3 regions of the Dyadobacter ginsengisoli DSM 21015 genome follow, and region 1 is predicted to be linked to each of the others. Evidence: riboswitches for the same ligand, from Rfam matches in the RefSeq annotation. Region 1 holds a riboswitch; each other region holds the start of a gene.

Region 1 (10,402 bases):
CCGACAACTGTTTTAGCCTCCCGCCAATATTACCCTCTTCTTTCCGCTGCGCATTGAGGCTCTCGGCAAGACCGTTTTTCAGCCTGATCGCTTCGTTGTGCTTTTCAATGTCATATTGCTCTCCGGTGTGCTCTATCAACAGGTTTTTTAGTTCGGCTCCGGTGGTTTCTAATGCCAGCCTGAATTCGTCGATCGCCTTTCGCTCCGTTTCGATCTGAATTGGCCTTTGGAGGATTTCCACCACCAGCGCCTCCGAATCGAAAGTATAGCTGATCAACTGGTTGTTAATATTTCCCTGTACCGAGGAGAGGTCCTTATGGCTATTTTCCAACGCCGCCAGCAGGGTAGCATGGCTGCCCGACAGCGTATTTCGTTCTTTTTCGAGCACATCGACCTGCTTTTCAGCTTCTGCATAGGCTACCGAAAGCTGTTGATAATCCGATTTCAATGTCCCTATCTTTTCAGAGATCTCCGTCTTTTCCGCACCTGCAAAATCATCCAGTTTTACTTTCGATAACTGCTCGGAAAGCGTAAGCACCGTATTCTCGAATCTCAGTATTTCGTCCTTCATCACCTGCAACGGCTTCTCGATCCGTTCGGCCTTGTCTGTCAATGCGGCTTCCACTTGCTGCGTCAAAGTCTTTAAAGCAACCTCTCCTTCCCTGATTTCCGACTGTATCCGGCTGCTTTCCGCAAACCGCTTTTCGAAACCTTCGCGGTCGGCTTTGCTGAATGCCGGCCATACAAATGCAGCATCATGCGTTTTCAATTTTGCCTGTGCCTCGGTATAACGCTGCCTGATCGACTCCTTCTGCTTTTCAAGGTTTTCGATCTGGCTAAATACCCGCTCGACCGGAGACTGCAGTTTCCTCAGCAACCGCTCCTTTTCATCCAATATTGCAATCTGCTTTTCAATTCGCGCAACGTCCTCTGCCAGAGTTCCGTCGGCTACGAGCATGGCCGGGTGGTGCAAAGAACCGCATAGCGGGCACGGCTCACCGTCCTCGAGGTCGCCTGCATACTGGTGTAATGCTACCCTGGTATTGATTTTCAGCAATGCGTGGTTCAACTTCCTGCGCTCAGCGTCCCCTGTTTCCAGGTAATCATTTACGCCTTTCTGAAATGCTTCCAGAGAAGTTTCTGTATCAATTTCAATGGAGAAATCTTTCGCAATATCTTTTAACCGTATTGCAAGTCCTTCATTCAGTGCTTTGATTTCCTGGGCGAGCGTTTCTGCTTCGGTTTTGATGGCCTGCCTGCTTTCCGTCAGACTATCTGCCATACTGAACCATGATTTGACCAGCCCCATTTCCAGGATGTCACCCAAGCCGGCCTTTCGTTGTTCGTTGATTACCTCCAATTCCTGCTTCTGCTGCCTTTGAAGCGCAATGGCATTTTCCCGTTCTTTCAACTGTTCCTCGCCGCGCTGTAACGCCTCCTTTCTTTTCAATGCGGCCTGCGAATGCTCTATTATCCGCATCACTTTCTCCAGTTCATCAGCCGTGGCGAGCAACTCCTCCCGTTTTTCATAGCGTGATTTGAGCAACAGCAATGTTTCCTGCTGTTTTTCCAGTAAACCGGCCAATGTAGCCAGCCTGTTCTGGTGTTCGCCGGACAGGCGCTGATCGCGCGCGATGGCCGTCAGCAGATTATTCTTCTGATCGAATAGTGACTTAAAATGCAGGGAGCAAATTTCAAATGTTTTCAAGGCGGCTTCGCGCTCCCCCATACCGGTGCGCTGCGATTCCAGCACTTCCAGGCGGTTGCGGAGTGCCTGAATTTTTTCGCCCGCCAATTTCAATTTCTGAAAGCCGCTTTCAATCTCGGTTTGAATCAGTAGTGCGGCATCGGTCTGCTGGATCTGCTGACGTAGTTCTTCCAGTTTTCGCTCACTTTCCTCCCGCATTTCCTGTGTTACCTCGCCCAGGCCAAGCAGTTGTCCGTCCACATTGGACATTGCCAGGTCGTTCTGCTTGCTCAGCGAACCTACATTACGGCTCAGGTCGTATTTTTCCAGCTGGAAGAGTTCCTTCATCATCCGCGTCCGATCCGCGTCTCTCAGCTCTATGAATTCCTGAAAACGTCCCTGCGGGATAATGATCGTTCGCCGGAAATTATCGTAGCTCAGCCCGATTATGCTTTCGGTCGATTCATTTTCCGAAAGCGGCACCCATTCCTCACCGTTCAGGATATAGCCCTTCCTTTCAAATGTTTTTACATCCTTGAAGTTCTTACTGTTTCGCTTTCCGCGGACGGTAAACCGGTAACGATCCCCCTTTTTCCCCGCGATGCATTCGAAATCGATCAGCAGGTCATCGGACCGGAGGTTCATCATATTGTACGTACGATCGTCGCCCGACTTGTTAAGCCGCTCGGTATCACCATACAATGCAAATGTAATTGCTTCCAGAACGGAGGATTTTCCGCTTCCGACGGCTCCGAAAATTCCGAACAGTGATGCGTCCGTCAATGGATCGAAATCGATTTCCTGCTCGGTCTGGTAAGAGTACAGGCCTTTGATTTTTAAACGCTTGGGAATCATCGCGGCAGTCGGCTATTGGCAGTCGGCCCTCGCCTTAAAGTGATTTCTATTAGTTAATTACCTAAAAATACCGGCAGCCGAAAACCGGCTGTCGAAATATCATAAATTTGCCAGCAGGTCATCCAGGTACTCGCGGGTGTTGCTCAAACGAGGGACTTTATTTTGTCCGCCCAGCTTGTGTTTTTTACCCATCCAGGCATAAAAAGTGCCCGCCGGAGCAAAATGGATCGATGGCCGTGTCAGTGCCATGTCTTTGTAGCGTTTGGCATCGTAATCCGAATTGACTTCCCGCAAAGCTTCGTCCAGCGCATTGATGAACTCTTCGCGGTTTTCGGGCTCTCTGGTAAACTCTATGACCCATTCATGACACCCACGGGCGCCATCACCCATATAAACCGGACCTGCAGTGTAGTTCGCAACAAGTGCATCGGTTTTCTGCGCAGCAACTTTGATGGCGTGATCGGCATTCTCGACAATGACTTCTTCCCCGAATGCATTGATAAAATGCTTGGTACGCCCACTGACTTTCACCCTAAAAGGATACACCGATGTGAATTTGACCGTATCCCCGATCAGGTAACGCCACAATCCGGCATTGGTGGAAATAACCATAGCATAGTTTTTCCCTACTTCTACCTCGTCCAGCAGCAACGCCCTCGGATGAGGTTTGCCAAGCTCTTCAATGGGAACAAATTCATAAAATATGCCATAATCCAGCATCAGCAACATTTCTCCGACACGGTTAATGTCGTCCTGAATGGCAAAAAAGCCCTCCGATGCACTGTATGTTTCTAGATACAAAACCTGATCCGACGGAAAATATTTTGTCATAAACAAGTCCCTGTACGGCTCAAAAGAAACTGCTCCGTGTACAAACACCTCGAAATCAGGCCATACTTCGAGCATATTCTTCTTGCCTGTCCGTTCCAGGATCTGATCGAGCAAAACGATCGTCCAGGTAGGAACCCCTAGAATGCTGGTCACATTTTCCTGCGAACAGATCGACGCCATCTTGTCCAGCTTACTTTCCCAATGGTCCATCAATGCGACTTCCAATGGTGGTGTCCGCATGAATTCGGCCCAAGACGGAAGGTTTTGCATGATTACCGCCGACACATCGCCGATCTGGGTATAATCATCGAACGGATTGGCGTGTAAAGTACCTCCGATCGACAAGCCTTTCCCATCGAAAACGCGGGTGTCGGGCCTGTTGTTGATGAGGAGGGTCATCATATCCTTCCCGCCCTCATAATGGCATTCCTCCAATGCTTCCGGCGATACCGGTAAAAATTTGCTGCGAGCGTTGGTCGTACCGGACGATTTGGAGAACCATTCGATCTGTGACGGCCAGAGCACATTGGGTTCTCCTTTCAAAACCCGCTCGATGTAGGGATACAAGTCCTCATAGGTCGACACCGGCACCTGCTCCTGAAACTCTTTCACAGACCTGATTTGCCCGTAATTATATTTGCCGCCCCATTCGGTATAACGGGCAGTTTCTATCAACTCCGAAAATATGCGCTGCTGGGTTTCGACAGGGTACTTCATAAACTGTTCGATCCGTTCGAAGCGACGCTTCAAAAACCAGACAGTCATATCATTTACCAGCTTCATAGAATGTCAATTAGTTAGAAATCTGCCATTGCGTTTTTGTAAAAATAGCAATAAAAAATGGTGAGAGAACAGTCCATGGGTGTTCTCTCACCATTCGCGAAACATGACAGGAAATCGTTATTTGTCGAAGAACATATTGCTGCCTCCCGCCTTTCTGCTGATTGTGGAAGAAAACTCGTTGCTTGCTTCTTCCTGTAACACACGTGCATTACGCCCCTCGCGCATAACGTGCGTACCGGTGATCTGAAACAACGCTTCGCCCAGCAAAGGGTCTCTCGGGTCTCCATAAGGATAAAGAATATTTCCCTCGCTGACCTTCACATCCGGGTCGAAACCGGTTTGATAATCTGATTTGTGATCTTTGTTAAAAGATTTGGAGACAATCGGCTGCAAACCTACTTTGATGCCGTTATTCTCGTCGCTTAATGTAACCGACCCGACATTCTTACCGACCGTCTTACCTCCCACAATTGTGACGGTCATAAATGGCTTCAGCCCATTGATCAGTAGTTCGCTGGCCGATGCCGTACGCGACGACACCAGTACAACCAATTGTTTGAGACCCGCACCTATATTCTGGCTCTTGGCTACAAATTTGTCGTAAAAATAGGCTTCTCCATATTTCTTCAGGTTTGTTTCCGTCACCTGCTTGTTATACTCCTTGTAGTAGAAAATGTCGTTCGCAGTGGCTTTGGTGATCAGACTGGCCAGGTTGATGGCCGAACTGACATAACCTCCCGGGTTATATCGCAGATCGAGCACCAGTGCATTGACATTACTGTTCTTGAAGTCGGAAAAAAGGGCATCCAGCTTTTTATCGTATGCTTTATTGTTCGCCTGGTAAGGCTCCGGGATGAACTGATGATAAACCACATATCCGATTTTACTGCTACCGATAGTATATAACGAATCGAAAAAGACAGGATCCTCTTGTAGCACGATGGGCGTCACATCCCTCTTCGTGGCAGTTTCTTCAAGTGCACCGTCTTTGATCGTCGCTAACGTATAAGTTGTCTTGTCTTCTGTGTTAAGTAATTTACTGTAATTGGAATCGGTTAGCTTCTGCCCGTTCACACTGCTGAAAATGTCGCCCCGGACAAATCCCGCCTTCGCTGCAGGGGAATCCGGAATTACAAACAACACTACCCCTATCACATTACTTGTATTGGCCGGGAAGTACACCAGCTTATATTCCATTCCACTGGTTTTGGACTCTCCACCCAGCGACGCCTCGAGTTCTTTAGCGCTTTCCTGCATCCAGGAAAAGCGGTCCCCGTCGGGCCGTGCTGTGGCATCATATTTATAAAGTAAAGACTGAAAAAAATCACCGGGCGACTTACTGTAATCCGGAGTAGCGGTAATGTGGTCTGTCCAGTAGTACCAGTACTTCATCTGGTCATAAATCCAGTGATTGGTCTCACTGTCATTGGCCGGATCGACATTCTTATCTTTACAGGAAAGAACAAAGGCAGCCAGCAAAATTACGGGCAGGAAAAGTCTCAGTCTCATAAATTTCCATTCATTTCTAAAAATACCTCTTCGATTATATCACAAGCCTCGTTCATTTGCGCCTCATCGATCACGAGTGGCGGGGCAAAGCGGATCTTATTGCCATGAGTAGGTTTGCACAACAATCCGCGATCCATCATATTATAGCAAAGCTCTGAGGCCACTGCGCTATCTTCGCCACCCTGGATCACGACCGCGTTCAGCAATCCCTTCCCTCTAACGATTTCGATCAGAGAACATTGCTTTTGCAGCGCATTCATCCTGGCCCTGAAGATCCGGCCCATTGCTTCCGCATTTTCGGCGAGTTTTTCATCATTTACAACCTGCAATGCAGCAATTGTCACAGCGCAGGCCAATGGGTTACCGCCATAGGTCGATCCATGCTCCCCGGGAGCGATCGTCAGCATGATTTCATCGTCTGCCAGGGCGGCGGACACCGGCATAGTTCCCCCGGAAAGCGCCTTTCCCAGAACCAGAATATCCGGCTTTACATCTTCCCAATCGCAAGCCAGCCGTTTGCCTGTTCGCCCAATACCTGTTTGAACCTCATCTGCGATCAGCAGAACGTTGTAGCGGGTGCATAACTCACGAACCCCTCTCAGGTATCCTTCCTCCGGTACCACCACGCCTGCTTCGCCCTGAATGGGCTCTATCATAAAACCGGCGATATCTTTGTCTTTCTTGAACAAGTCTTCCAAAGCATTCAGGTCGTCATAGGGAATAATCTCGTAGCCAGGCAAAAACGGGCCGTAATCATTGGTAGACGAAGGATCGGTCGATGCCGATATAGCAGCCAGTGTCCGTCCCCAGAAGTTACCGGATGCATAAACGGTCTTGGCCTTGCTGGCCGCAACGCCCTTGACCTTATAGGCCCATTTGCGGGTCAGTTTTAATGCGGTTTCCCCTCCTTCCACGCCAGAGTTCATCATCAGGACCTTGTTATAACCGAAGTATTCACAAAGAAACTTCTCACATTCACCCAAACGATCGTTGTAAAATGCTCTGGAAGTAAGTGTCAGTTTGTGTGCCTGCTCGATCATCGCATTGACAATCCTTGGGTGGCAATGCCCCTGACTTACCGCACTGTATGCAGAAAGAAAATCAAAATACCGCTTCCCTTCCACGTCCCACACATGCACGCCCAAACCTTTCTCGAGAACGACGGGCATTGGCTTATAGTTATGCGCGCCATACCTGTACTCCAGTTCCATCGCATACCGGGAAGTGTTGAGGTTCATCGTGTCTGTATAGCTGGTCATTTTGATATCCAATCAGTTAAGAAGTTCGTTTTGAGTTATGTAAAATTAACGAAAAGCTTAGTAATTTTGCAGCATAATCTCAAGGGGTGCCCTACCGAACGGGCTGAGATCATACCCATTTAACCTGATCCGGGTAATGCCGGCGTAGGGAGAGAAAGCCGAACGGCTGGTTTCTAATACATTTTATCGAACTTCCTGATAGGTGGCCCCTGCCTGTTGTAATTATTGATCGCAATGCGAAAAATTACTACTTATTTGCTGGCGCTGTTATTCAGTGCTTTTGCACTTTCCTCTTTGGCACAAAAGGCCCAACTGACCATTTCAGGGCGTGTTACCGACGCCGAAGACGGCAAACCGCTGCCTGGCGCGACCATCAGGGCCGGTGAAATCCGCGGCGCGAGCACGGACAAGGATGGGAATTTTGTTTTGAAAAACATCTCCGAAAATATCGAGGCCCTGGACATTTCCTATATCGGCTACCAGACATCCAAAGTGGCATTGGGCAACTCCCACCAGATCGAGATCAAACTTAATAAAAGCACCTATCAGGCCGACGAAGTGATCATTAACGCTACCCGCGTGAACGACAAAACCGGCATGGCGTATACGAACGTGACCGCGGCAGCCATCGACAAACAAAATCTGGGACAGGACCTGCCTGTGCTCCTCAACTTCTCCCCGTCGCTCGTGAGCACGAGCGACGCAGGCGGGGGCGTGGGCTACACGGGCATACGCATACGAGGCTCCGACGCGACGCGGATTAATGTGACCGTGAATGGGATTCCCTATAATGACGCCGAAAGTCAGGGCGTTTTCTGGGTAAATATGCCTGACTTTGCATCGTCGGTGAGCAGCATTCAGATACAGCGCGGAGTTGGTACCTCAACGAATGGTGCTGGTGCATTCGGGGCTTCGGTGAATATCAATACCAATGCGTTTCGCGAAACGGCTTATGCGGAGTTGAATAACTCATACGGCTCTTTCAATACATTTAAAAATACGTTGAAAGTTGGCTCGGGATTAATCAAAGACAAATTCACATTCGATGCGCGACTATCCCGGGTTTCATCGGATGGCTTTGTGGATCGCGCCTCTTCGGAACTGCATTCCTACTACTTATCAGGCGGGTATTTTGGTAAGAAGAGTTTTGTGCGGGTCAATGTATTTTCGGGTAAGGAACGCACTTACCAGTCGTGGAACGGGGTACCCGAAGCTAAATTGCGGGGCGATCGCGAAGGCATCCTTGCCTACATCGACCGGAATGGACTGAGCGGCAAGGATTCCGAGAACCTGCTCAATGCCGACGATCGCACTTACAACTCTTACACCTATAAAAACGAGGTCGACAACTATCGCCAGGACCACTACCAGATCGTTTCCTCGCATAGCCTAAGCAACAAACTAACCTTCAACCTGAACGCGTTTCTCGTCCGAGGCCTTGGCTATTACGAACAATACCGCGCCGGTGACGATTACAGCAAATACAACCTTCCAAATGTGATTGTCGGCAAAGACACCCTTACCAGCACCGATCTCATCCGTCGCCGCTGGCTGGACAATTACTTTTACGGAACCACATTTTCATTCGATTATAACAGCTTCAAAAAGCTGACGGTAAGCTTTGGCGGTGGCTGGAACCAGTATGACGGTGACCACTATGGTCAGATCATTTGGGTGCGCAATGCCGGGAACATCGAGAATGAGCATCAATACTATTTCAGCACGGGCAAGAAAAAGGATTTCAACCTGTATGGAAAACTGTATTATCAATTCACCGATAAACTGAATGCATTCGCCGACCTTCAATACCGTCGCGTAAGCCACGCCATTCACGGAACAGACAACGACCTGGTGCAACTTGCATTTGATCAATCCTATTCGTTCTTTAATCCAAAAGCAGGGCTTACGTACCAGCTCGCCGACCAGAGTTCGGTTTACGCGTCGTACAGTATTGGTAACCGCGAACCCAACCGCGATGATTTTACTTCGTCTACGGCCAATCTGTTCCCCAAAAGTGAGCGTTTGCAAAACGTGGAAGCCGGGTTCAGGACGCAACAGGGTAAGTGGGCATTTTCGGCCAATTACTATCTGATGAGCTACAAAAATCAGTTGGTACTCACCGGGCAGATCAATGACGTCGGTGGCTCGGTGCGTGTGAATGTCCCCAAAAGCTACCGCACCGGGATCGAATTGGAGGGCGCCGTCGCATTCAACCGCTTCCTGAAATGGAATGCCAATGCGACATTCAGTCAGAACAAAATCAAGAATTTCACAGAATACATCATTAACTATGACACCAGCGAGTACAATACAGTTAATCATGGCAAATCTGACATCTCCTTTTCGCCCAATGTGATTATCGGCAGCCAGTTTACGTATACCATTAGAAAGAACCTCGAACTTGCGTTACTTACCAAATATGTCGGCAAACAATATCTGGATAACACTTCAACCAAAACCCGTAAGCTAGACGCTTACTTCACCAACGACGCCCGTCTCTCCTGGACGATCAAACCGGCATGGGCGAATGAAATATCCTTCAACCTACTGGTCAACAATGTCCTGGATGAGCACTACGAATCCAACGGCTACACCTACGGCTACTTCGCCGGGGGGGCCCTCACGCAGGAGAATTTCTACTTCCCGCAGGCGGGCCGGAATTTTTTGGTAGGGGTTAATTTTAGGTTTTGATAACCACTTTCTCCCTACCTTTGCCGCATGAAATTGAAAAATGACCTTTTGCTTCGGGCGGCACGGGGGGAGAAAACCGAACGTACGCCCGTATGGATGATGCGCCAGGCCGGAAGGATCCTGGCAGAATACCGGGCCGTCCGGGAGAAGGCCGGAAGTTTTATCAAACTTGCCACTACACCTGAAATGGCAGCCGAAGTGACCCTACAACCTGTCGATTTGCTGGGCGTGGACGCTGCCATTATATTTTCGGATATCCTCGTCATCCCCGAGGCAATGGGATTGCCCTATGAAATGGCCGAGCAGCGCGGGCCTGTGTTCCCTTCGACGGTTCATAGCCTGGAAGATCTTTCAAAACTGCATGTCGCAGAACCGGAAACGGATTTGAAATATGTATTGGACGCCATTAAGCTTACTAAAGACGGTCTCGCCGGAAGGGTACCGCTGATCGGCTTTGCCGGCGCGCCATTTACGATCTTCTGCTACATGACGGAAGGAAAGGGCTCCAAAACCTTCTCTGTGGCAAAGAAGCATTTATATGCAGATCCTGAGTTCTCACATACCTTGTTGCAACAAATCACCGACAGCACGATCGCGTATCTGAAAGCGCAAATCGTCGCCGGTGCTGATATTGTGCAATTATTCGATTCCTGGGCAGGCATTTTGTCTCCTGAACAGTACCGTGCTTTTTCGCTTCCCTATATCAAACAGATTTGCGACGCCATTACCGAAGTACCGGTAACCGTTTTTGCCAAAGGCGCATTCTTCGCAAGAAAAGAAATCGGGA
Region 2 (10,402 bases), on a different contig from region 1:
CATACCCTGCCACCAGATGGGCAGACTTGGTTAGTTTCAGATTTTTATTCAACAAATCGGTTTTATCATCCGAGACTTTCACTTGCGCGAAGTACGTCGAGATAGACTCGGTTTTACTATGCAGGCCGGCCCCCAGACTTACTGTGGAGCGCGGCGCTACCGCCCACTTCAAACCCACCCTGGGCTCAATCGAATAATGGTTATTGAGCCCCAGCAGCATCCCATGCATGCCCGCATTCAGTGTAACGGTTGGAGTTAAACGCGACTTCCATTGCGCATAAGCCTGAAACAGTTGCGTGTTGCCTTTCCGGTCCACATTGATTTCGAACGGACCGTCTTCGTTGTCCTTGTCATACAAGTCAAAATCCAGGTGATTGATGATCACTCCCAGGCGAACCGTGTTTCGTGCGTTGATCTTATAATTATATAGAGAGGAGAGCCGTAATGCCTGATTTACAAACTTTTGCTGATAGGTTGCATCGATATTTTTGTCGTAAAAATCACCGGTCTGGCTGGTCGCAGCATAAGACACGATGTTCTCCATATAAGACCGGTTGTTGATGTAACGCAGGTAGTTGACGCCCACCATACCCCGGTTGGATTTAAACTGCTCCTTAAAGTCTTCATCATCAACCTTCGACGTGCTGAGCCCGCCCATTCCCCACACGCTCACCACCACTTTGTCGTCGTAAGGGATATGTATTTTGAAAGCCCCATCCTGAAAATCGATCGAAGCATCGCCATTAAGGTTAACCCCGATTTTATTAAGAACAGAAAGGGTGGAATAGCGATAATTAGCCAGATAAGAAGCACCGCCCTTTGTACCAATGGGGCCTTCGGCTGCAAAATCGAGTCCAAGAATACCGGCCTGCATCGCATATTCTCGTTTTTCATTGTTCCCTTTTCTAAGTTTGAGATCGAAAACCCCGGATGTGGCATTGCCATATTCAGCCGGGAAAGCACCCGTGAGAAAGTCGGAATTGCCCAGGACGTTCGCACTCAACGCGCTTACTCCCCCTCCGCTGGCACCCTCCTGTGCGAAGTGGTTCGGATTAGGGATTTCCACGCCTTCCATCCTCCAGAGCATTCCTTTCGGGCTGTTACCCCTGATCACGAGTTGGTTATTCCCGTCATCGGTCGTAGCCACACCGGCGAAGGACATGGCCATCCGGGCCGGATCATTCACCGATGCGGCAAAACGCTTCGTCTGATCGACGGTAAAAGACCGCCCGCTGACGCTCACCATATCGTTCAATGGTGCTCCGTTTTCTTTCTGAGCTTTCACAACAACCTCATTCAAAGCACGGAAGGATTCTGTGAGTTTGATATTGAGCTCCACTTCCTTTCCGGAACCCACGTTGATTTCCTGTACAAAAGCGTCGTCATAACCCACGCTCGTAATCTTAAAAGAATGGCGGCCCACAGATACTTTTTCAATGCGAAAATTCCCCTCGGTATCCGTTACGCCACCCATGATGGGATTAACAGAGTTCACGATTACATTGGCTCCGATCACCGGCTGTTGCGATTCGGTATCGATGACGCGACCTTTAACGGTCTGCGTCGGCTGCTGGGCAAAAGCCAGGGCACTGATGGCCCCGGCGATCAAGGTCATGATCAAATTTTTCATAGCTGGTCGTTTGCATTTCTGACAACCCAGCTAAACGGTACCCTAAAAAATTTGCAATTATTTTTAAGCGGTCGGCTGATCGGCGGTCAGCCCATACCAGTCCCTTCTATACTTCCCAGGCTTCCAGGCGGTAGGCGCTGTCCCAGAACACGTATTCGAGCCTTGAAGCATTCATGTAAGCCTCAGTCATCTTTTTCCTTGTGGAGTCGGAAGCCGCTTCTGCAATCCGGTCACAGATGTTCAGTGCTTTTTGAACCGAATGCGCGAAATCCTCTCCGGCATAGGCGTCGATCCAGTTCTGATAAGGGTTCGGGGTGGATTGGTTGGCATATATGTGGTCCCCGATCCGTTTGTAGATCCAAAAGCAGGGCAGCAATGCGGCGACCGCCACCTCGTAGGACTCAAATGCGCTCACGGCCATCAGGTAGTTGGTATAGGCGAAACATCCCGGCGCTTTCCCGCCATCGTATTCAATCACATATTCCTTGAAATAACTCAAATGCAACGCACGCTCAACAAGAATCGCGTTCTGCGCAAATTGCAAAAAATCCAGTAACTCATGACTATTCCCTGCCTTCGTTCCTGCGACTGCCAGTGCTTTCGAGAAATCAGCCAGGTAAAGCGAATCCTGATAGATGTAAAACTTGAACTTTTCCAGTGGTAAAGTACCCTGTTTCAGTTCCTGATTGAATGGATGCTGTTGTATTTTCTCGAAAACCGGTAACGCTTCTGCCCAGAGTATATCGGTGAATTTCATGAGATAATTTGCATGGGAAGTGGTGAAAATGAATGATTGAGGGGGCCTGGTCCATGTCCGGTGCTGATATCCTTGCCTGACTCGATGGCATCGGCTATGTACTCTTTGGCGAAAATTATCGCCTCAATCAGCGAATTGCCCTTGGCTACCCAGGTAGCGATCGCTGATGAAAGCGTGCAGCCGGTACCATGAACATTCGGACTATCGATATAATCCGATTCGAGCGTCAGGATTTCCTGTCCTTTCTGGGCAAATACATCGAATAGCGATGGCCCCTTCAGGTGCCCTCCTTTCAGCAATACAGCATTGCACCCCCGGCTCACCATTTCCGTGGCGGCCGCTTTCATGGAGTCCAGCGAGTCGATGGTTTCAGAAACAAGTATTTGCCCTTCGTCCAGATTGGGCGTGATCAAATTGACCCGCGGAAACAGTTCCTGCCACAATACCGCCACCGTTTCATCCTGGATCAGTTTCGAACCGCTTGTGGAAACCATCACCGGGTCGAAAATCACAAAACCGGGCCTGAAACGATCGAGTATGCCGGCAACAACCAGGGCAGCCTCGACGGTATTGATCATCCCAATCTTGACAGCATCCACTTTAATATCTTCGAACACCGCTTCCAGCTGCTCCCGTAAAAAGGCTGGCGGTACGGGATGTATCGCCCTGACCCCCTGTGTATTTTGTGCCGTCAATGCTGTAATGGCGGAAGCACCGTAAGCGCCGAGGGCAGTGATGGTTTTCAGGTCGGCCTGTATGCCGGCACCGCCTCCGCTGTCGGATCCTGCAATGGTCAATATGGTAGGATAACGGTTCATGCTGTGAGTATTAATTTTTTACAAATGACTGAGGAGTGGTTAAGATCGTTTTCAAATCGTGTGCGGCAGCACTGGGTGAAGGCGCGCTGCAGATAGCTGACACAATGGCGACTCCTGCCGCTCCGTTTCGTATTGCCTCCCGTGCATTGCCTGCATGCACCCCCCCTATACCTACCAGTGAATGTCTGCTATGCTTCCGTACCCATTGCAGCCCCTCCATACCCCATGGCGTTTCGGTGTCCGCTTTGGTAGGTGTCGCAAACAAAGGGCTCACGGCAAGATAGGAAAGATTCCAATGTTCAGCTTCAAGGACATCCTCTTGCCGTTCTGCCGATAGGCCTATTATTTTTTCAGGGGCAAGCAAATCACGGACCATCCGGAAAGGCATGTCACTCTGCCCTACGTGAACGCCGTCCGCATCGACGGCCAGAGCAACATCCACCCGGTCGTTGATGATCAGGGGTACATGATAAGGTTCGAGTAAAGCTTTAATCCGCTTGGCGCGATCAATAAATGCACGGGTGGAAAGCACTTTTTCACGTAGCTGCACCAAGGTAACACCACCTTTGACAGCCTCCTCCACTACCCAGTAAAAATCCCGGCCCAGGCAGGCCGCTTCGTCGGTAACGAGGTAAAGCAGAAGATTTTCGCGGATTGTTGTCATAGCAGGCACGAGGATTATTGAATTTTCACTTTGGTGAGTTCAGCCAGATGCGCAGGCGATATTTCGGCCAGCGTATCGAGGAATGCAATCTGGAACGACCCGGGGAGTTTCGCGTTCCGATATGCCAGCTCACCGCAAACCCCCATCGCAGCAGCGCCCGATACGGCGGCATCGAACGGATCGTCACAAATCGCGGCAAACGCCCCGGCAATTGCAGAGGCGGTGCACCCCATGCCCGTCACCCTGGTCATCAGCGGGACGCCGTTGGACACCCAGGCCGTGCGCTCCCCGTATACAATGACATCAACCGCGCCGCTGACGCTCACCACCGAACCATACTGGCGGCTCAATGCACGGGCGGCGTCGAGACTATCGGAAGAATCGGCCGTGCTGTCCACACCTCTGGTTTGCACGTTGGCGCCTGCCAGGGCAAGAATCTCCGAAGCATTGCCACGGATGATCGTCGGCGAAGCCGTCGCAAGCAGTTCGGTCAATACGCGGTTGCGGTAGGGTGTAGCGCCGGCCCCTACCGGGTCCAGGATGATGGGTTTGCCTGAGGCGGCAGCCTTTTTCATGGCCAGTTTCATCCCTTCCACCCATTGCGGCGACAACGTCCCGATGTTCACCACCAGTGCCCCTGCAATGCCCACCATATCCTCCACCTCCTCGGCCGCATGCGCCATCACAGGCGAGGCGCCTATCGCCAGCAACGCATTCGCGGTGAAGTTCATGACTACAAAATTGGTAATATTATGAACCAGCGGTGCCGATGCGCGCAGGTTTTGAAGATTGGTTTCGAGTAGGATACCCATTATTCTAATGTTTTATTGGTCAATGATCGGAATGGACGATAGGCGGGGAACTGCACCTGCAGTATGCAGGTTTTAATTAAAAAGGAGCCCGGGGGCCAGCGCTTTTTCCTACGACAGCATCAACTGTTTCAGGTTCAAAGGGTATGCTCTCAGTCCTTTTTGGACACCCCCAAAGCCATTCTTACCTGCGAATGTAGTAGTTTTGGGTGGTTATCAAAAATCGTTTCACCCAAACCGGCGGAGACACAACACTCACCTAATAATGATCAAAGCAGCCATTTTCGACATGGACGGGTTACTGATCGATTCGGAACCTATGTGGACCGAAGCAGCCCGCTCCACCATGCAAAAAGTAAATTTTGAGATTACCGAAGCGCTTCGTATCCAAAGCACTGGCCTATCTATCAAACTATTCCTCGACCTCTGCCATAAGATCCAGCCGTGGAATACCCCTTCATTCGAAGAGCTTGAAAATGAAATACTTGAAAAAGCACACCATGATATCCTTGCCCACGCAATAGCCATGCCCGGCGCCATCGCATTGGTAAAAACATTGAGAAAACAGGGACTCAAACTGGCTGTCGCCTCGGCATCCCACATGGACCTCATCGAAGGCGTGTTAAAAAGACTGGAAATTATTGACTATTTTGACACCTGGCATTCGGGCGAGCTCGAAGAACACACCAAACCCCATCCGGCGGTTTATCTTACTACGGCTAAAAAGCTTGGCCTGTCGCCCAAAGAGTGTATTGCATTTGAAGACTCCCACGCGGGTTTGCGCGCGGCACATGCAGCCGGTATGATCACGATCTCGGTACCTGCGGCGGAAGTTTTTGAAGACAGAAAGTTTGACCTGGCACACTATAAAATACCTTCGCTTGAAAAATTCATCCTGCGTGAAATGTCGGGTGTGCCTCAGAGCGTGATTGAAAACTAACCTACACCCTTTTCGTTGACCCTGCATGATCGGACTCCGGCATTTTAGTATTATGATTATGATCAGGATATTCGTAATTGTCCTGAGCGTCATTGCCCTCGCGTGGCTCGCATCCAAGCATACCAACGAAACACTGGTGTACATTCTCGGCACTATTTTCATTTTCATCCAGGCGTCGCTGCTGTACCAGTACGTCACGAATGTCAACCGTAAACTGACCTATTTCCTCGAATCCGTCCGCTACTCCGATTTCACGATCAACTTCCGGTCAGACAACAAGATGGGCCGGACGTTCAAGGAACTGAATCAGCAGTTTAATGAGGTATTGCTGGCATTCCGGCAGGCACGGGCGGAGAAAGAGGCCAACCTGCAATATCTGAATACCATCGTACAGCACATCGGTACCGGACTGATCACTTTCGACGCCAACGGGCAGGTTAACCTCATCAACAATGCGGCATTACGGATGCTCGGCATTTACCGGTTGCATCAGTTGATCGAGCTCAAAGACAAACATCCGCGCCTGTACGAGCTCATTTCCGACCTCGACACCGGTGTCCGCGACCTATACCGCACTCCCTCCGACCAGCCCCTTGCGTTGCAGGCGGCTGCGATACAGTTGCGCGGAATGTGGGTCAAGATTGTAGTCTTACAAAATATCCAAACAGAATTACAACAGCAGGAAATTGAATCCTGGCAAAACCTCACACGCGTATTGCGGCATGAGATCATGAACTCCATGACGCCTATTGTGTCGCTGGTAGGCACCATGCGCCTGATTGTGAATGAAGATATTGAACGATCCACGACCGACCAGGAGGCCGTCAACGACCTGAAGGAAGCTCTATCCACCCTCGAAAAGCGCAGCAAAGGCATGATGCAGTTCGTGAATGCCTACCGCGACTTCACCACTCTACCCAAGCCGGTTTTCGCAACACTCAGTGTGGCCGAAACGTTGCAGGAGGTGTTGCAGCTTCTGCAAACGGATCTTACCCAATCCGGTGTACTGTGGAAATTGACTGTAAAACCGGAAACGCTGACAATCAAAGCCGATGCCAGCCAGATTCAGCAGGTGCTGATTAACCTCATCAAGAATGCGTCTGAGGCATTCTCCACCCAAACCGACCGACTCATTACGCTCTCCGCGTACCATGTCGACGGTACAACCCTGATCGAAGTCGCGGATAACGGGGATGGGATCGAACCGGAAGCCCTTGAAAATATTTTCATCCCATTCTACACCACGAAAAAGACCGGCTCCGGGATCGGATTGAGCCTTTCCCGGCAGATATTGCAGCAACACAATGGCCAGTTAGACGTGGAATCCCAGGTAGGGAAAGGGACCGTTTTTACACTGATTTTCTAGGCATTCAATCACCCCTCTCTGATGAGACGTATGTATTGAAACACATCGTTTCAAGGTGTTACAACGATTTGCAGGAAACCTTTGTCTTGCCTGAAACCTAAATTGAAACCCTATGAAAAAGTACCTGTTTGTGCTGACGGCCATGATGGCATGGGCCTGCAAAAGTACAGGTGTCGACAAGAAAGAGGAAGGTCTCAGGTATAAAGAATCCGTTACACTGAATGACGTGCCCAAAGCGACGCTGACATTCTTCGAGATCGAGGACAGCCGGTGTCCGGAGGGAGTGGTTTGTGTCTGGGGAGGAAGGGCGATGGTCGATCTGCTATTTTCAGGTGTCTCCACAGAGGGTGGCATCAAGGAACACGCTAAAATGTGTCTCGGTGACTGTGGGAACGGCACAGACGGCTCCGATACCCTGGTGAAGAAATTTGCCGGAGAAAACTACCGGATCATTCTCTCAGCGGTAAATCCCTATCCGCACATCGATTCGGCGAGAACGAAAGAAAACTATTCGATACTTCTGAAAATCGAGAAACAGTAAGCCCCGGGAAGTTGATCAACTTCCCTATTTTTTTGCCAGCTTACTCTGTTTGTAGCCGTAGCTGAAATAGATTACCAACCCGATCGCCAGCCATATCACGAAAATCAACCAGTTGGAAGCCCCCAGCTCGGTCATCAGGTACAGATTGGTGAGGATTCCGGCCACGGGAAGCGCAGAAAAATTATGCTGAAAACTCAATATTGAAAACGTGCACCAGGTGATCCAGAAAATAATGGTCAGAAGCTTATGCTCCATGATTTCGGTAAAGCTCAGGGTCCGCCATTCTCCGATCACCTCCTGCCCGTAAACAAACAACCCTGCCACCGCCACCACGAACAGCGCGCCTACTAGGTACTTTCCATTGATATAAGGGACCTTGAATTTCGAACGTGCGGAAATGCCCTTGTGATCCAGGTAAAGTACCCCTCCGCAAACGAGGATGAATGCAAAGAAGGTCCCGACGCTCGTCAGGTCCACGAAGAAATCCATTTTGAAAAACAAAGCCGGGATTCCGACTACAAAACCGGTCACGATTGTGGCGAAAGAAGGTGTCTGGTATTTGGGGTGGATTTTGGAAAAACGCTTCCACAGCAGCCCGTCACGGCTCATGGTCATCCAGATCCTCGGCTGGCCCAGCTGATACACGAGCAATGCGCTGGTAATGGCGATCACGGAACTGACCGAAATGACTCCCGCCATAAAGTCCAGGCCATTTTTCTGAAATACGAAAGCCAGCGGATCACTCACTTTAAGTTCGGTATAATTGACCATCCCGGTCAGCACCAACGTGATCAGCACGTAAAGAACGGTACAAATAATAAGACAATAAATCATTGCCCTGGGCATGTCCCGTTGCGGGTTACGGCATTCCTCCGCCGTTGTTGAAATAGAATCGAATCCAATAAATGCAAAAAACACGGAGGCAACCCCACTTAGCACGCCCTTCACACCATTAGGGGCAAAAGGGGACCAATTTTCGGGTTTCACGTAAAATGCGCCCGCCAGAATCACCAATAATACAACCCCGATCTTCAAGACAACCATAATGTTACTTGCCGTTCTGGATTCCCGTATCCCGATATAGACGAGCGCCGTGATCAATAATGTTACCAATCCGGCCGGAAGGTTGAGCAGTATATGAAAATCGCCGATTGTGGGAGCATTCTCATACGCCCCGGCTGCGAAACGCTCATATTCAGATAATGCAGACGCACCCGAAGTCTGCATTTTCAAGAATGCTTCGCGGGCCGACTGCCCGTTCATTGTAAGCCAGCCTGGCATGCTGATGCCAAAGCCGTTTAGCATACTCACAAAATACTGGGACCAAGAAATGGCTACCACCATATTGGAAACAGCGTATTCGAGAATCAAAGCCCAGCCAATGATCCAGGCAAACAGTTCTCCGAAGGCCACGTATGCATACGTGTATGCACTGCCGGACACTGGCACAGTACTCGCAAATTGCGCATAAGACAATGCCGTAAAAACGCAGGCAACGGCAGTAAAGACAAATAACAGGGAAACAGCCGGCCCGCCGTTATAGCTCGCGATACCAATAGTGCTGAAAATGCCCGCCCCAATGATCGCGGCTATTCCTAATGACACAAGATCCCGAACGCCAAGAATTTTGGCAAGCCCTCCCTCGCTTCCCGAATGGGCATCTTTCAGAATTTGATCAACCGTTTTTTTACGGAATAAGGGAGAGCTTTGTTTCATGCAGGTGCCGATTTGCCTAGTTTCTGTTTGTAATAAGTTGGGCTAAAAATAAACGATATTCTAAGATTGTCCCCTCCCTGTTTGAAAATTTGTTTCTTTAATCCCAAAAAATCAATATAAAATTCTTCCGATCCGAAATCAAACAGGTAAAGATTGCGTTATCGATTTAATTCCCCCGTCTCATCTATTCTCAATGTGTCCATGAAATTATTCGTTACGCTCTTCATCAGCATATTGGCGCCAATCCAACTCATTACGGCCCAAAGCATTAAAGCCTACACCACGGCGCAGGCGCATTCGCATAACGACTACGAAAGAAAGCGTGCATTCGCCGATGCCTACGAACAGCAATTCGGTTCGGTTGAAGCCGATATCTTTCTGGTCAACGATACGCTTTTTGTGGCACATAACCTGAAAGACATTCGCTCAGATCGCACATTTGCCAGTCTCTACCTGAAACCGATCCTGGAACAGACTGAAAAAAACAGCGGCCATATCTACGCACAGGAAGACGTTGTGCTGCAACTATTGATCGACCTCAAAACCGCCGGTCATGAAACACTCGCCGCATTGATTAAAGAGCTGGAACCGCATCAGAAAATACTGGCGCCGGCTGGCACGGTCAGGATCGTCGTCAGCGGAAATGTACCCGATGCGACGGCTTTTGAGCAATATCCTAAATTCATCTATTTTGATGGCCGTCCTGAAAACACCTATACTGCCGCTCAGATGGCGCACATAGGCCTCATCAGCCAGGCTTTTCAAAAGTACTCGAAATGGAATGGCGAAGGACCGCTACCCGAAAAGGATAAAAAGGCGATTCAGAAAATGATCGGCCAGGTGCATGACCTCGGCAAAAAAGTGAGGATCTGGGCTACACCGGACAATATCAATACCTGGAAAACCATGATGGCTTTGGGCGTCGACTACCTCAACACCGACAAGGTCCGGGAGCTCGGCGACTATCTTCGTACTGCCCCCAGATAATTTCTCCGAAGAAACTACGGCTGGTTCTATTTTTTCAATGGTATTAAATGGCTTTGGAAGAGTTATAGACTATATTGTACTGATTTCAATAGGTCCAAACCGTCTTTCATGTCTGCTGAACAAACTGCTGCTCTCAAAAAAGTACTTAAACCAATCCATCTCTGGGCCATTGCC
Region 3 (10,402 bases), on a different contig from region 1:
GGGCAAGATCGTGGAAGGAACGCTGATCGGCGACAACCTGGCGAACTCTATTTTTGCAAAAACCGGTAACGGTGTCGTGTTCGACGCCTCGGTGCGTGATTTGGATGGCTTATCCAAGATCCCCGGTTTCAATGCATTTGTACGCGATTTCGATCCGTCCTACCTGAAAGACGAAGTTTTGACAGGCCTCAACACACCCATCCGAATCGGCAGGGCCATCGTTCTGCCGGGCGACCTCGTACTGGCGAAAAAAGAAGGCGTGATTTTCATCCCTGCACATATGGTCGAAAAAGTGGTGCAAACTGCTGAATTCATCGCATTGCGTGACAAGTTTGGCATTCAAATGCTGAAAGAAGGCAAATACACGCCAGGCCAGATCGACAGCCAATGGAGCGATACGTTAAAAAACGACTTTCTGAAATGGCTTGATAAAAATCCGAACGAAATCCCGATGAAGCGTTCGGAGCTCGACGAATACATGAAAAAAAGAACCTGGTAAGAGAGTAACCCGGCCTGGTTTTCAGCATTTCCTGTTTGGTAAAGCGAACAGGAAATTTTCTTCCCTTTTTTCAAATAGCATTTTAAATACATTTATATGAATATTTACAAGCTCCTGTCCGGCGTTGCTGCGGTTTGTCTGCTGATAGCACTCTATCTGGCATTCAGCGGAAACCTGCCTTCGGCCGGTCCCTTTTTTATCGCGTTTTTCCTTTCGCTTGCCATCAGTTTCCGCGGCTACGAAAAACTGAAAGGTTTTACCTACACCACCGTCATTTTCGCCGCAGTAACCACTGCCTTGTATTACCCGCAACACTTCCTCTCGGTGGGTGACTTTAAATTGGCCGCGCTCATCACCCCGTTGATCCAGATCATCATGTTCGGAATGGGTACTTCCATGAGCTTCGGTGATTTTGTAGGAGTTGTCAAGATGCCCAAAGGTGTGCTGATCGGCGTTGTAAGCCATTTTATTATTATGCCAACCATCGGTTATACGCTGGCTAACCTCAGCGGTTTCCCGCCGGAGATCGCAGCAGGAATCATCCTCATCGGCTGCTCGCCCAACGGTATGGCTTCCAATGTGATCTCCTATCTCGCAAAAGCAAATCTTGCTTTGTCGATCACCATTACTGCCATTTCAACCATGCTTGCGCCCATTGTAACACCCGTCCTGATGAGCATGCTCGCTGGCGCTTTCGTAAAGATCGATACCCTGCACATGATGTGGGACATTATCAAAATGGTGATCATCCCGATCGGCGCTGGTTTGGTATTCAACAAGCTTTTCAGCGGTAAGGTAAAATGGCTCGATGCCGCCATGCCGCTGGTTTCCATGGGCGGGATCGCATTCATTATCGTGATTATCACTGCCGCTGGCCGGGACAGCCTGTTGTCTATCGGTCCGGCATTGCTGCTGCTCGTACTGATCCACAACCTGTCGGGCTACACGCTGGGTTACTGGTCGGGTCGTCTGTTCAGGATGAGCGAACGCGACTGCCGTACCATTGCTATCGAGGTAGGTATGCAGAACGGCGGTCTGGCTTCGGGGATCGCGAAAGAAATGGGTAAAATGGCAACTGTTGGTCTGGCACCTGCAATTTTTGGTCCATTGATGAACATTACCGGTTCCATTCTCGCCTCCTGGTGGCAGAGCAAGCCTACCGGCGATGAAGATACTTATGTAGAAACAGGCAGGGCCCATTAAACAAGCGAGGCGCAGTTTCAGCTGCGCCTCGTTTTGTTATTATATTGTGATGCTGAAGCGACCGGGCCGCTCAGACTGACATCTCTGCTTTTCCCTCTCCTCCCTTCTCCTTTCCTCCCTCCTTCATCAATCTTCTTCCAGCAAAAGCTGCATATAGATCAGGTCAAGCCACTGGTCAAATTTATAAGCCACTTCTTTGAGATAACCTTTTTCCACAAAACCGTATTTCTTGTGAAATTCGATGCTGGCGCGGTTGGAAGCGTCTATGCAGCCGATCATGGTGTGCAGTCCCGATTCCTTCGCGCGCTGGATGAGACTCCCCAGCAATTTGCCGCCAACGCCCATTCCCCGCGATTTTTCATCGAGGTAAATAGAATGCTCCACACTGAATTTGTACCCGATTTTGGGACGGAAAATATTGTAGGAACCATAACCGATCACTTCGCCTTCCAGCTCTGCAACAATCACCGGCATACCGTCATTGAACATCTGTTCAAACCAGGCCTTTTGCTGTTCAATGGTCCTGGGTTCGTAATCATAAATAGCCGTGGTGTTCAGAATAGCGTGGTTAATAATTTCTAACAGCGAAGGCAGATCCTTAGGAGCGGCACTTCTGATGATCAGATCCATCAAAATAAAAGAGGTCGTTATCTAGGTTTATTATTAAGGTCAAAAATACCTTATAATTTTAGAAAATTTCACGTCCTTCCCTCCATCCGCTGTACGTTTTTTTATAATTCTTTTGAAAATCGGGTTTTTAGAATAGCTTTGCTTCAACTTTAGGGGTGTCCCGACATGCGGACTGAGATCATACCCTTTGAACCTGATGCAGCTAGTACTGCCGAAGGGAAAAGCAGGAGATACTGTTATTAATGTATCTCTGTTATTCTTTCCAATAGGTCCATTCCTAAGGTTTTACGCAAAACTGAATTTGGAATGGAAATCACAATCAACGGTCAGTCCAGAGAAGTCGCCGCGCCATGCTCGGTAGGGGCACTCTTGTCCGAACTGTTTCCGACCTCTGCCAAAGGCATCGCCATCGCCATCAACCAATCGGTCGTTCCCAGATCCGATTGGCCCGCCCGCCTACTCCGGCCTCACGACCAGGTTACACTCATTACCGCCACCCAGGGCGGCTAGCCCCGGCATGCCCACGCATTTCAAACATTAAACAGAACATTTATGAAAACTGAAAAAACACCGGAAACCATTACCCGGGCTCCATTTCCCAATTCCAGAAAAATATACATCAAAGGTCAGCTGCACGACATCGCAGTGGCCATGCGCGAGATCGCGCTGACGGACACCCGCATCCACGGCAAACCGGGCGCATTGGAAAAGAACCCATCCGTCACGGTTTACGATACCAGCGGCCCGTTTACCGACCCTGATATTCAAATCGATGTAAAAAAAGGCCTTCCTGCATTACGCGCAGCCTGGATTCGCAGACGTAACGACGTGGAGGAACTGGATACCATCAGCTCCGAATATGGCCGTCTCCGCCTGGCCGATGCCAAACTCGACCACCTGCGTTTTGCCCATAACAGCAAACCGCTGCGCGCCAAAACCGGCCGGAATGTATCTCAACTGCATTACGCGAAAAAAGGCATCATTACCCCTGAGATGGAATACATCGCCATTCGCGAAAACCAGCGGATTGACCAGCAAATGCAGGAATTGAATGGGAAAGCAGCCGTACTCGGACAACAGCATCCTGGCCACAGCTTCGGTGCCAATACGCCTAAAAGCCACATTACTCCGGAATTTGTACGCGAGGAAGTAGCGGCAGGCCGGGCTGTGATCCCTTCGAACATCAACCACCCTGAAAGTGAACCCATGATCATCGGCCGCAACTTTTTGGTGAAGATCAATGCCAACATCGGTAATTCGGCGGTTTCCTCCACGATCGAAGAGGAAGTGGAAAAGGCAGTCTGGGCATGCCGCTGGGGCGCGGATACCATTATGGACTTGTCCACAGGCAAGAACATCCACGAAACCCGCGAATGGATCATCCGCAACTCCCCGGTTCCCATTGGTACAGTCCCCATTTACCAGGCACTGGAAAAAGTGAATGGCAAGGCAGAAGATCTGACCTGGGAATTATTCCGCGATACGCTGATCGAGCAGGCAGAGCAGGGTGTGGACTATTTTACGATCCATGCCGGTGTGCTGCTGCGCTACATCCCGTTGACCGCCAAACGCATTACCGGCATCGTGTCCCGCGGGGGCTCCATTATGGCAAAATGGTGCCTGGCCCATCACAAGGAAAACTTTCTTTACACCCATTTCGAAGAGATCTGCGAGATCATGAAGGCCTATGACGTAGCCTTCTCGCTGGGCGACGGGCTTCGTCCGGGCAGCATTGCCGATGCCAATGACGCTGCGCAATTTGCAGAGCTGGAAACGCTGGGCGAACTCACCAAAATTGCCTGGAAGCATGATGTACAGACGATCATCGAAGGCCCCGGCCATGTTCCAATGCACCTGATCAAGGAGAATATGGAAAAGCAGTTGCAACATTGCCACGAAGCCCCATTCTATACGCTCGGACCATTGACAACCGACATTGCACCGGGCTATGATCACATCACCTCGGCTATCGGCGCGGCGATGATCGGCTGGTTCGGAACGGCAATGCTTTGTTATGTGACACCCAAAGAGCATTTGGGCTTACCCAACAAAAAGGATGTCAAAGACGGTGTAATCACCTACAAGATCGCCGCCCATGCTGCCGACCTTGCCAAGGGACATCCCGGCGCACAATACCGCGACAATGCATTGAGCAAGGCCCGGTTCGAATTCCGTTGGGAAGATCAGTTTAATCTTTCCCTCGACCCGGATACGGCGCGGGAATTCCACGACGAAACACTGCCTGCCGAAGGAGCAAAAATCGCTCATTTCTGCTCCATGTGCGGCCCTAACTTCTGCTCGATGAAGATCACCCAGGACGTCCGCGAATACGCCGAGGAGAACGGACTGGTCACCGAGGAAGCCGTTTCGGAAGGAATGCAGCAAAAGGCGCGTGAATTTGCCGAGAAGGGGAGCGAGATCTATTTATAGGATGGAACTCATTGTTATATCACATCCCGAAAAATTGGAGGGCGAAGCGGATGTTATCAATACGCTTTTTACAGAAGGTCTGTCATGTCTGCATTTGAGAAAACCCGGCTATTCGGAAGAACAGCTGGCAGACTTACTTTCAGAGATCGAACCTGCCTGGCGGGAGCATATTTCTTTGCATCAGCACCACACCCTGGCCGGGCGGTTTGGAATCCGGAGGCTGCATTTTACGGAGACTGCCCGGAATGCGGTTTCTTCTCAACACCTGGCCGCATTGTATGCTTCCGGATTCATACTGAGCACATCCACCCATGACCCGGAAACGTTGCGGACATTGCCGGAGTGTTTCAGTTACATTTTTCTCGGGCCGGTCTTTGATAGCATTTCAAAAGAGGGCTACCGGGCCGCGATGCCAAAGGATTTTAAATTAGAACGATCAGGGTTTCCAGGAAAAGTGATCGCGCTCGGAGGCATTGATCACGCCAACCTCGCGCTGGTGCGGGACATGGGTTTCGATGGCGCGGCCGCGCTCGGCACGATCTGGCAGAAGCCGAAGGACGCTCTGGCACAGCTCCGGCGCCTCTACGCCGGGTTGAAACCTGGCGGTTGGGACTTGGTGGGTACCGGCCCCGGATTAAAACCTGGAGTTGGGGAGCTGAGCGCAGGGAGTGATGGTATGGTCGAGCCAGACGGCGGCTCAGCGAGCGCGCAGGACACATCGCAGCGCTATCCAACTACGATCGATCGGCTGCACTTCATTTCCAACGAGACCGAAACGATGTCGCACATCGACAGCGTCCGCCTCGCACTGGAAGCAGGCTGCCGGTGGATACAGCTGCGGGTAAAAAACCGGACGGAAGAAGAAGTACTTCCATTGGCCTGGGAAGCCACGCGCCTATGCGACAGCTATGCCGCCAAACTCATTATCAACGACTTCCCGCGCATAGCCCAGGCCGTGGAAGCCTACGGGTTACATCTGGGCCTCACAGACACGCCTGTACCCGAGGCGCGCGCGCTCGTAGGCGACGATATGATCATCGGCGGTACCGCCAACACCTGGGAAGACATTGCATTACGGATTGGGGAAGGAGCTGACTACATCGGTCTGGGCCCTTTCCGGTTTACCAGTACCAAGCAAAACCTGAGTCCCGTTGTCGGCGAAGCGGGTTATCATGCATTGCTGACCCAAATGGCAAACAAGGGACAATCCATACCCATTATCGCCATTGGCGGCATTCTGCCCGACGACATCCCTATCCTTCGCTCGGCCGGTGTGTATGGCGTAGCAATGTCCGCGGCGATCATCAGTGCGGACGACCCAAAAGAAACTGTTCATCAAATCCAGCAAGCATTATGTTGACCATTGCAGATCAGACATTCCAATCCAGGCTCTTTACAGGCACTGGCAAATTCAGTTCGGCGCAGGTGATGGAAGAGGCGTTGCTAGCTTCGGGCTCCGAGCTGGTAACTGTGGCTTTGCGCCGCGTTGATGTACACGACGACACCGACGCTATCCTGAGCCATCTGACCCATCCACGCATCAAGCTGTTGCCCAATACCTCCGGCGTCCGTACCGCGAAGGAAGCCGTTTTCGCGGCGCAGCTCGCCCGGGAGGCATTGGAAACCAACTGGCTCAAACTCGAAATTCACCCGGACCCCAAGTACCTGCTCCCCGACCCGATCGAAACATTGAAAGCGACGGAAGAGCTGGCCCGGCTGGGTTTCGTCATATTCCCCTACATCCACGCCGACCCGGTACTGTGTAAAAGACTGGAAGAAGCCGGCGCATCCGCAGTAATGCCGCTCGGCTCGCCGATTGGGAGCAACAAAGGGCTCAAAACCATTGATTTCCTGGAAATCATTATCGAACAGAGCAGGGTTCCTGTGGTGATCGACGCGGGTATCGGCGCTCCATCCGATGCAGCAAAGGCAATGGAAATCGGCGCGGATGCGGTGCTGGTGAACACGGCGATCGCGGTGGCCGGCGATCCGGTGGCGATGGCCGAAGCATTCAGGCTGGCCGTACAAGCGGGCAGAATGGCTTACGAGGCAAGATTAGGAGCAAAAGGAAATATGGCGAGCGCCAGCAGCCCATTAACAGCATTTCTGGATGAGCTTTAAAGACGAGTTCGAAAAACACCATTGGGACACGGTGAAAGCAAGTATTTATGCTAAAACCGCGGCAGACGTGGAAAGGGCATTAATGGCTCCCAAAAGGACACTGGAAGATTTCAAAGCGCTGGTTTCTCCGGCCGCTGCCCCCTATCTGGAACCCATGGCAAGGCTTAGCCGGCAACTGACGCAGAAGCGTTTCGGCAAAACCATTCAGATGTATGTGCCGCTGTACCTTTCCAATGAATGTACTAATATATGCACCTATTGCGGGTTCAGCCTGGATAACAAAGTCAGGCGTAGGACATTGACCTCCCGCGAGATCCTGCAGGAAGTGGAGGTGATCAAGGCAATGGGCTATGACCATGTACTTCTGGTCACCGGTGAAGCCAACCAGACCGTTCATGTCGATTATTTCAAAATGGTGCTGGACCTGATTCGTCCGCATTTCGCTCAGGTATCGATGGAAGTACAGCCATTAGACCAAAATGAATATGAGGAGCTGATTCCGCTGGGGCTGCATTCCGTACTCGTGTACCAGGAAACCTATCACCGGGACGACTACCGGAAGCATCATCCCAAAGGCAAGAAATCAAATTTCAACTATCGGCTCGAAACACCGGACCGGCTGGGCAAGGCCCGTATACACAAAATGGGCCTCGGTGTACTTATTGGCCTGGAAGATTGGCGTGCCGACAGTTTTTTCACCGCATTGCATTTGAACTACCTCGAAAGAACCTACTGGCAGACGCGATACAGCCTGTCGTTTCCTCGCCTCCGCCCTTTTTCCGGCGGCCTCGAACCGAAGGTCGAAATGTCGGACCGGGAACTGGTACAGCTGATCTGCGCTTATCGGATTTTCAACGGGGAAGTGGAAATATCGCTTTCCACGCGTGAATCCGAGGAATTCAGGAACCATTGCATTCAACTCGGTGTAACATCCATCAGCGCAGGCTCCAAGACCAATCCCGGAGGCTATGCCGTAGAGCCCGGATCGCTGGAACAATTCGAAATCTCCGACGAACGGAGCCCTTCAGACGTCGCGGCGATGATCCGTACGACGGGTTATGAACCGGTATGGAAAGACTGGGATGCCGTGCTGGTTTGAAAACAAATTGATAGTTTCGTATTCTGAAACGATATAGTGATGCTGGAACCGATCGAAAGAAAAAGATATAGCCGACAGATTCTATTACCGGAAATGGGCCTTGCCGGGCAGGAGAAGCTGCGGGCTGCCAAGGTGGTAGTCGTGGGGGCGGGTGGACTGGGTTGTCCGGTGTTGCAATATCTCGTTGCCGCGGGTGTCGGAGAGATCGGTATTATCGATGACGATGCCGTAGATCTCACGAACCTGCACCGGCAAATCCTCTACTCAGCGCACGATGTAGGCCAGAACAAAGCCATCACGGCAGTTGAAAAACTGGCGATACTCAATCCGTTTGTACAACTGACCGCTTATCCCGACCGGCTCTATGCCGAAAACGCAACCGACTTGCTGAGTGGCTACGATCTGGTGATCGACGGCTCCGACAATTTCGAAACACGTTATCTGGTCAATGATTTTTGTGTATTATTGAACAAACCCTTTGTTTTCGGATCGATATTACGCTTCGAAGGACAGGTATCGGTTTTCAATTATCAGCGAGGGCCTACCTACCGTTGTCTCTTCCCGGATGCCGAGGAGGGCGACAATTGTGCCGAAGCAGGTGTAATAGGGATATTGCCGGGGATCATCGGTACCTATATGGCCAATGAAGCTATCAAGATCATTGTCGGCATTGGCGAGCCTTTGTCAGGTCAATTGCTGGTCATCAATACACTAACGAACAGCACTTCTGTTTTTAAATTTTCGCGATCCGCAGACGCTTTACTGCCCCATCCTCCTAAAAAAGAGTTGCGAAAGGCCGAAGAAAACGCCGGGCTGCCGAAGGAGATGTCTTTTGAAACATTTGAAGCGTTAAAAGAATCTGATCCCGAAAGCGTCTTCCTGGTAGATGTCCGGGAATACAACGAATTCGAAGCGGACAATTTTGGAGGTGAAAACATCCCGTTGTCAGATATTCCGGAAAGCATTCCGGGTTTCCCCGCCGGCAGAATCGTGGTATTCTACTGCCAGAGTGGAAAACGAAGTATGCAGGCTGCCACGTTACTCATGCAGAGCGGGTACGGAGGATCGGCCTACTGGGCCCAGCATTGGTAGAATTTGTTCAATAAAGGCGAAGTGTATGCAGATCAAACCGTCACCTGCGCTTTCCGGCATGGTAAGGCATTTTCTGATCCTGGAAACCGACCAGGCAGCTACGATGCGTATTTTTTCAGACGGGAACACCGGACTGGCCTTCAATTATGGTGACCCGCTTTTTCATCACACGGCACAAACCTTTACACCGGAACCCCTGCCCGCCCATTTTCTCTATGGCCAGCTGGATAACTACCAAAACCTGATCGCCACGGGCCGAATACGGCTCCTGATCGCCGTCCTTCACCCGTTTGCCGCCAGCCTACTGTTGAAAATACCTGCTAACAAGCTCAAAAATCAGATTTTGAGCCTGGACACCTTTCGGAGCACTGATGTACATTCTTTACCTGAACAGCTGGAAGGCATTTCTACATTTGCAGGAAAAATCAGTCTTATTGAAAACTGGCTGCTTGGAATATCCGGAGCCGATTTCCGGGGTGTTTCTCTCGTGGCAGAGGCAGTGGGTCTCATCCATTCTGCGCACGGCCTGCTTACCGTCGCGCAAATGGCTTCCATTCTCCGGGTTCATGAAAGACAGGTCCAGCGCGTTTTCGAACATCAGGTAGGTATTTCACCCAAACGCTACGCCGGCATCACCCGCATTCAATACTTTTTGAAATTGCTCCGGACCAAAGAGCACGATACTCCCCTTGCCGGGCTCGCGTATGAAGGCGGTTTTTATGACCAGGCCCACCTGATACGGGAGTTGAAGAACGTATCCGGCCTTACTCCCACCCAATACATTCACAGCCAGAACCTCCTGGCTGCAAACCTGATACATATTCCGGCATAACTGTCGGGTTTGTACAATACAAGACCGATCCCGTCGCTTACTTTTGGTAAAAAACAGGAAAAGCTATGGAACCTATCAAAATCGCGACCGCTCAGTTCGAAAACAAGAGCAACGATAAAGCCTATAACCTTGACGTAATCCGGCAAATGAGCGCTCAGGCAGCTCAGGAGGGCGCAAAAGTGATTGCATTTCATGAATGCTCGGTAACAGGTTATTCATTTGCCAGGCACTTGTCCCGCGAACAGTTACTCGACGTCGCCGAGCCGATCCCCGATGGCCCGAGCATCCGGTTACTGCAAAATATCGCCACTGAAAATGACATCGCCATTCTGGCCGGTTTGTTTGAAAAAGATGCCGACGGCAACATGTACAAGGCCTATGTCTGTGTAGATCGCAACGGCCTGATTGCGAAATACAGAAAACTCCACCCGTTTATCAATCCGCATCTTACGCCCGGCGACCAGTATGTCATTTTTGATCTGTACGGCTGGAAATG

Evidence for each region. A riboswitch is a leader RNA that binds a small molecule or an ion and turns the genes downstream of it on or off. The one in region 1 is predicted to bind thiamine pyrophosphate.
Region 2: linked by a shared signal. The riboswitch ahead of thiM (hydroxyethylthiazole kinase) and the one ahead of BP71_RS25655 (TonB-dependent receptor) in region 1 are both predicted to bind thiamine pyrophosphate.
Region 3: linked by a shared signal. The riboswitch ahead of thiS (sulfur carrier protein ThiS) and the one ahead of BP71_RS25655 (TonB-dependent receptor) in region 1 are both predicted to bind thiamine pyrophosphate.

Annotation. Positions count from the first base shown of each region.
Region 1 is NZ_JCANTY010000007.1:186,996-197,397, forward strand. It holds gene BP71_RS25635 (AAA family ATPase) at 1-2,542, opposite strand, end outside; gene BP71_RS25640 (GH3 auxin-responsive promoter family protein) at 2,642-4,156, opposite strand; gene BP71_RS25645 (S41 family peptidase) at 4,274-5,665, opposite strand; gene rocD (ornithine--oxo-acid transaminase) at 5,662-6,924, opposite strand; TPP riboswitch at 6,997-7,093, shown strand; gene BP71_RS25655 (TonB-dependent receptor) at 7,159-9,615, shown strand; gene hemE (uroporphyrinogen decarboxylase) at 9,643-10,402, shown strand, end outside.
Region 2 is NZ_JCANTY010000003.1:193,243-203,644, forward strand. It holds gene BP71_RS11585 (TonB-dependent receptor) at 1-1,630, opposite strand, end outside; gene tenA (thiaminase II) at 1,737-2,387, opposite strand; gene thiD (bifunctional hydroxymethylpyrimidine kinase/phosphomethylpyrimidine kinase) at 2,384-3,205, opposite strand; gene thiE (thiamine phosphate synthase) at 3,216-3,869, opposite strand; gene thiM (hydroxyethylthiazole kinase) at 3,884-4,681, opposite strand; TPP riboswitch at 4,770-4,862, opposite strand; gene hxpB (hexitol phosphatase HxpB) at 4,944-5,618, shown strand; gene BP71_RS11615 (sensor histidine kinase) at 5,671-6,984, shown strand; gene BP71_RS11620 (hypothetical protein) at 7,097-7,525, shown strand; gene BP71_RS11625 (amino acid permease) at 7,550-9,241, opposite strand; gene BP71_RS11630 (phosphatidylinositol-specific phospholipase C/glycerophosphodiester phosphodiesterase family protein) at 9,443-10,228, shown strand; gene eat (ethanolamine permease) at 10,337-10,402, shown strand, end outside.
Region 3 is NZ_JCANTY010000004.1:117,521-127,922, forward strand. It holds gene BP71_RS15695 (RraA family protein) at 1-499, shown strand, start outside; gene BP71_RS15700 (bile acid:sodium symporter family protein) at 596-1,702, shown strand; gene BP71_RS15705 (GNAT family N-acetyltransferase) at 1,829-2,332, opposite strand; TPP riboswitch at 2,474-2,569, shown strand; gene thiS (sulfur carrier protein ThiS) at 2,639-2,842, shown strand; gene thiC (phosphomethylpyrimidine synthase ThiC) at 2,885-4,762, shown strand; gene BP71_RS15720 (thiamine phosphate synthase) at 4,764-6,122, shown strand; gene BP71_RS15725 (thiazole synthase) at 6,116-6,883, shown strand; gene thiH (2-iminoacetate synthase ThiH) at 6,873-7,982, shown strand; gene moeB (molybdopterin-synthase adenylyltransferase MoeB) at 8,022-9,074, shown strand; gene BP71_RS15740 (DUF6597 domain-containing transcriptional factor) at 9,100-9,906, shown strand; gene BP71_RS15745 (nitrilase family protein) at 9,972-10,402, shown strand, end outside.